Linked DNA regions of Rhodobium gokarnense. The protein of the gene in region 1 interacts with the protein of each later gene in a pairwise test. Links are inferred from orthologs where the notes say so. Each region holds a gene or a part of one and is shown in the gene's direction. Other genes may lie near its edges. The genes, in order: recO and recR.

Region 1 (3,082 bases):
TGGTGGTCGATGCGCGCAAGGGCGTGACCGACGAGGTCGGCGACATCCTCGACAAGCTCGCCGACGTCCCCCACCGCAAGGTGCTGGCCCTCAACAAGATCGACACCATGCGCCGGGAAGACCTCCTCGCCGTTGTGGAAAGCATCAATGCCCGCGGCAGCTTCGAGGAGACGTTCATGATCTCCGCCTTGACCGGCGACGGCGTTCCGGACCTTGGCAAATACCTTGCCGCCAACATGCCTGAAGGCCCGTGGCACTATCCCGAGGACCAGATCTCCGACCTGCCGATGCGCTCGCTCGCGGCCGAAATCACCCGCGAGAAGCTGACCCTGCGCCTGCACGAGGAACTGCCCTATATGGCGACGGTCGAGACCGAGAGCTGGGAGGAATTCCGCAACGGCTCGGTCCGCATCCAGCAGACCGTCTATGTCGCCCGCGACAGCCACAAGAAGATCCTGCTCGGCAAGGAGGGCCGCACCATCAAGGCGATCTCCAAGGCCGCCCGCGAGGACATCGCCGAGGCGATCGGCCAGCCGGTGCACCTGTTCCTGTTCGTCAAGGTGCGCGAGAAATGGGTCGACGACCCGGAGCGCTACCGCGAGATGGGGTTGGAGTTTCCGAGGTAGGTTTTTCGCTCACGGCCCGCACCGCGCATTGCGGGCGCGGCGCAACGGCGCCGGGCCGCGGTCGCAGCCTGATGGAGCGACCTCGCGGCGGTCGGACGAACAAGGTCAAAACACTCTCTGCGTCATTGCCGGGCTTGACCCGGCAATCCATAGGGCGTTTCATTTCAAGCGGTTAGGTCGTTTTGGGTTTGGAGTGCAGGCGAGCTGCGGCACGACGCGCAGGACGGTCCCTCGGGCGGGCCGCCGGACTGGATTGCCGCGTCGGCCTAACGGCCTCCTCGCAATGACGACGAAAATGTAATGCGTCATTGCGAGCGCAGCGAAGCAATCCAGTCCTTTCGGCAGCCCCGCGAAATAGGGCGAAGAGAAGGGCACGAGTGCCAGAAAAATGGAATGGAGCGACGAGGGAACGGTCATCGGCGTGCGCCGCCACGGCGAGACCAGCGTCATTCTGGAGATGATGACCGTCGCCCATGGCCGGCACCTGGGGCTGGTGCGCGGCGGCCGCTCGCGCCGCATGCAGGCGGCCCTGCAGCCCGGCAACGACCTCGTGGTCACCTGGCGCGCGCGCCTCGACAGCCACCTCGGCCTCTATGCCGTGGAGCCCGTAAAACTGCGCGCCGCCGGCGTCATGGAGACCGCCTTCGGCGTCCATGTGGTGCAGACCGTGTCGTCCCTGCTGCGCCTGTTGCCCGAGCGCGACCCGCATGAGCGCCTGCACCTGATGGCCGTCGCCATCCTCGACCATCTCTCCGATGCCCCGCTCACCGGCGAACTTCTCGTCCGCTTCGAAACGCGCCTTCTGGAAGAGCTCGGCTTCGGCCTCGACCTTTCCTCCTGCGCGGCGACCGGCACGCGCGAGGACCTCGTCTACGTCTCGCCGAAATCCGCCCGCGCCGTCTCCCGCGAGGCGGGGGCACCCTACAAGGACAAGCTCCTTGCCCTGCCGCCCTTCCTGCTGACCGATCCCGGCGAGCGCCCGCCCGCCGCGGATATCTCCGCCGGCCTCGCACTCACCGGCTTCTTCCTCACCCGCCACATCTTCGAGCCCCGCGGCCTGCCCCCCTTGCGCGAACGCGACCGCATCGTGGAGGAACTGAAGGGGTGAGGGCGTGCGCGCTCGTGTCCCGCGCTTCTGACCCCGTCCATCTGCTAATCCTTGGCGAAAATCATCCCAAGCCGGAGTTCTTTCGATGCTGAGACGTCTGTGGCAGTCGGCAATGATCGGCCTTGCGCGCTCCTCTTCGCTGAAGGGCTGGATCCAGAAGAACCGCACGGCCGCCGCCATGATGCAGCGCTATGTGGCGGGCGGTACGGCCAAAGATGCCGTCGCCACCGCCCGAGACCTTGCCGCAAAGGGCATCTCCGTCTCCCTGTTCTATCTCGGCGAATATGTCGAGACCCGCGAGGGCATCGACGAGGCGGTCCGCGAAAAGCTCTCTGCGATCAAGGCGCTTTCGGAGGCCGGCCTCGATATCCACGTCTCCGTCGATCCGACCCAGATCGGCCTCGGCGTGTCGTCCGACCTGATGACGGAGAACGCGCGCGTTATCGGCAAGGCGCTGGCAAACGCCGCCCGCGGCCCCGGCCGCCATTGCCTGATGCTCGACATGGAAGACCACACAACAGTCGACGCCACGCTCGCCCTCCACGACGACCTCGCCGCAGACGGCGTCCCCGTCGCCGTCACCATGCAGGCCTATCTGAAGCGCACCGAAGCGGACCTTGCAGCCCGCATCCGGCCGGGCGGCATGGTCCGCCTCGTCAAGGGCGCCTTCGTCGCCGGCCCCGAGATCGCCCATGTCGGCAACGCCGCCATCAAGGAGAACTCGCGCCGGCTCATCGACCTCATGCTGTCGGAAAAAGCCCGCGACCGCGGCTTCTATCCCGTCATCGCGACCCACGACGACCGCCTGCAGGCCTACGCCATCGAACGCGCCGAGGCCAACGGCTGGGCCCTCGACGCCTACGAATTCGAAATGCTCTTCGGCGTGAGAACCAAGCTCGCCGAAACCCTCGCCGCAAGCGGCCACCGCATCCGCCTCTACACCCCCTTCGGCCGCGACTGGTGGCCCTACGGCATCCGCCGCATCGGCGAAAACCCCGCGAGTTTGCCGCTGCTGGTGAGGTCGGTCGTCAGCGGGTAGGACACGTCGCGCCGGCTTCCGTTGGGCGCCCACCACTGGCAACTCTCCGAACCTCACGATTGCGTTTCTTTTTCGACGTCTGCGAGAAAGGAACACTCCCGCAAGCCGGGAAGATTGCCGTCACCCCGGACTTGATCCGGGGCCTATTGCCCGTCTCAAAGCGGTATGTCGTTGGTTGGTAGGATAAAGCGGTTGCCAAGAGCCCAGGCCGCCCCCCGGTCGGTGCGGTATACCGTGTGGAAAGGGGCAATGGATCCCGGCTCTCCGCTACGCTACGGCCGGGATGACGGGGAGAAGGTGGTGCGCCCG
Region 2 (3,062 bases), on another replicon or contig:
AGGTCGCCGGGATCGTCCTTGCCTCCCTCGCCGATGTGGCCGAGCTTGCCCGCACACACCGGGACCTGAAGCTGAAGGACCAGGTCGAAACGCTGCTGCATCCGGTTCGCTTCGAGCCCGGCCGCATCGAGGTCGAACTGGAACCCGATGCGCCTTCAGGCCTTCCCGGTGAACTCGGCGCCCGGCTCAGCGACTGGACCGGCACGCGCTGGGTGGTCACCGTTGCCCGCGAGGGCGGCGGCGCGACCCTGCGCCAGCGCCGCGACGCCGAGCGCGACCGCCTCCTTGCCGAGGCGAAGGAAGATCCCAATGTCGCGGCGATCCTTTCCGCCTTTCCCGGCGCCGAGATCGTCGGCGTCCGCGTCACCAAACCGGAGCCGGCGGCGGCCGACCCGGACGCCGAGCCCGGCGACGGCGAGACGGACGACGACGCCGACTGACCGGGCGCGGATTTCAGGCAGCTTTTGACACCGATATCAGCCCACGCAAACGAGGACGCCATGGATTTTCTGAAGATGATGAAGCAGGCCAAGGACCTGCAGGGCAAGATGGCCGAGATGCAGCAGCAGATCGCCGAGATCGAGGTCGAGGGCAGCGCCGGCGCCGGCCTCGTCACGGCAACGCTCTCCGGCAAGGGCGAGCTGAAGGCCCTGAAGATCGATCCCTCGCTGGCAAAACCGGAAGAGATCGAGATCCTGGAGGACCTCGTGATGGCCGCCGTCAACGACGCGCGCGGCAAGAGCGAAGAGGTCATGCAGGAAAAGACCAAGGAAATGATGGGCGGCATGGGCCTGCCGCCGGGCATGAAGATGCCGTTCTGAGGAAGCGAGTGGCGGATGGGACGCGGATTTCTCGTTGCGCGTCTTCTACTCTGAGCGTCCTTGCTGGCCTCGAACGATGCCGTCTTTGCTCGGCCTCACCCTTCACTCCGCGTCACCACCGGGCTTGACCCGGTGGTCCATGATGAGGGAGCGGCAGGGCGCAATGCCCGATGGATTGCCGGGTCAAGCCCGGTAATGACGCCGAGAAGGGGAAAAGCGCCGGCGAGGTCGCGCCAGCCGGACGATCCGGCAACCGCCGCAAGCCCGCCGCTCCGTTGAAAAACGAAAACCGAACAGTCGGCAAAGCGCATAATGTGCCTTGCGCAATCTCCAGGGAACGACACGACACATGACGGCGAGTTCGCCCATCGGACCGGAAATCGAGCGGCTGATCCAGTTGCTGGCCAAGCTGCCGGGGCTGGGCCCGCGCTCGGCCCGCCGGGCGGCGCTGCACCTGGTGAAGAAGAAAGAGTCCCTGCTGGTGCCGCTCGCCGCCGCCATGGCGGCTGCCCGGGACACCATCGTCACCTGCCAGGTCTGCGGCAACATCGATACCGCCGATCCCTGCACCCTGTGCCGCGATCCGCGCCGCGACCCGTCCGTCATCGTCGTCGTCGAAGACGTCGCCGACCTCTGGGCGCTGGAGCGCGCCGGCGCCGTCAGCGGCCGCTATCACGTGCTCGGCGGCGTCCTGTCCGCCCTCGACGGCGTCGGCCCGGAGGACCTCAACGTGGAAAGCCTGATCGATCGGGCACGCGAGGACGGGGTGAAGGAGATCATCTTCGCCGTCAATGCGACGGTCGAAGGCCAGACGACGGCCCACTACGTCTCCGACCAGCTCGCCGGCCTCGATGTCAAGATCTCGCGGCTCGCCCACGGCGTTCCCGTCGGCGGCGAGCTCGACTATCTCGACGAAGGAACGCTCGCCGCCGCCATCCGCCAGCGCACGGCGCTCTGACGCCACGCTACGCCATGCCGGCGCGGGCCGATCAGGAGATCGGAAAGCCGCGCTGCGCTGCCAGGTCGCGCAGCGACTTCTCCGGCCGCGCGCCCACATGGGTGATCACCTCGGAAGCCGCGATGCCGCCGAGCTCGGCGCAGTCGGCATGGTCGAAGTCCCGCGACAGGCCGAACAGGAAGCCGGAGGCATAGAGGTCGCCGGCGCCGGTGAGGTCCACCACCCGGTCGACCGGGGCGGCGGCAACCTCGGTCGTCTCCTCGCCGCAGACCACCATCGAGCCCTTGGCGCCGAGCGTGATGACCGCGAGCGGCGCATCCTGGCGGACGGCCGCGATCGCGGTCGCCAGATCCGCGGTCTGGTAGAGCGCGTGGATCTCGTGCTCGTTGGAGAACAGGACGTCGACGAGGCCGCTGCGCACCAGGTCCAGGAACTCCTCGCGGAAGCGATCGACGCAGAAGGAATCCGACAGCGTCAGCGCCACCTTGCGGCCGGCCTCGTGGGCATATTTGGCCGCCGTGCGGAACGCTTCCTTGGCTGCCGGGGGGTCCCACAGATAGCCTTCCAGATAGGTGACCGCGGCGGCCGCCACCGTGTCGCGGTCGATGTCGGCCGGGGTCAGCTCCTGGCTGGCGCCGAGATAGGTGTTCATGGTCCGCTCGCCGTCCGGCGAGATCAGGATCATGCAGCGCGCGGTCGGCGATCCGTCGACCAGCGTCGGCGTGTCGAAGCCGACGCCGAAGGCGCGGATGTCGTGGCGATAGGCATGGCCGACATCGTCGTCGGCGACCTTGCCGACGAACGCGGCCGAGCCGCCGAACGAGGAGACGCCGGAGACGGTGTTGCCGGCGCAGCCGCCCGAAGCGCCGACGGCCGGACCCATCTTGGCATAGAGCCGTTCGGCTTCCTCGGTCTCGACCAGGCGCATGGAGCCCTTGATCAGGTTCTCCTGGACGAGGAAATCGTCCTCCACATGGGCGAAAAGGTCGTAGATGGCGTTGCCGATGCCGAGGACATCGAAGCGGGTGTCGGTCATGGAGCCGGTCTCCGGAACGCTGCGTTGCTGGGGGCCGCTCTGCCGGTCGCCGGTGCGGGAGGAAAAGGCGCCAACCCGGGAGCGTTTGAACGAATGCAACGTGCAAATGTGGAACAACGCCGCCTTTTGCCATAACAGGTCGGTGCCGCGCAATGCGCGGAAGGGAACCGGGCAAACGGGAGGAAATGTGTGTCGCCGGAGCAACTCGCAATCGTCGCCGCCGGTCTCTTCTTCGCTGCCTTCGTCA

What was found.
Region 2: the proteins of recO (region 1) and recR interact in binary tests that used the Escherichia coli proteins (3 or more experiments, as listed by UniProt). The link is inferred for Rhodobium gokarnense from one-to-one orthologs.

The regions. Positions count from the first base shown.
Region 1 is NZ_JAOQNS010000012.1:26,178-29,259, reverse strand. What follows is about bases 109-2,874. They hold recO (DNA repair protein RecO), read left to right. Parts: upstream 109-1,014; coding sequence 1,015-1,734; downstream 1,735-2,874. Other genes in these bases: M2319_RS18375 (proline dehydrogenase family protein), read left to right, coding at 1,820-2,773; era (GTPase Era), read left to right, coding at 109-626. Also shown: more of era, read left to right, coding at 1-108. UniProt on the Escherichia coli protein: Involved in DNA repair and RecF pathway recombination.
Region 2 is NZ_JAOQNS010000019.1:22,152-25,213, forward strand. The notes cover bases 229-2,974. They hold recR (recombination mediator RecR), read left to right. Parts: upstream 229-1,170; coding sequence 1,171-1,779; downstream 1,780-2,974. Other genes in these bases: M2319_RS22355 (DNA polymerase III subunit gamma/tau), read left to right, coding at 229-440; M2319_RS22360 (YbaB/EbfC family nucleoid-associated protein), read left to right, coding at 501-821; M2319_RS22370 (adenosine kinase), read right to left, coding at 1,811-2,815. In the rest of the region: more of M2319_RS22355, read left to right, coding at 1-228; M2319_RS22375 (sulfite exporter TauE/SafE family protein), read left to right, coding at 3,005-3,062. UniProt on the Escherichia coli protein: May play a role in DNA repair. It seems to be involved in an RecBC-independent recombinational process of DNA repair. It may act with RecF and RecO.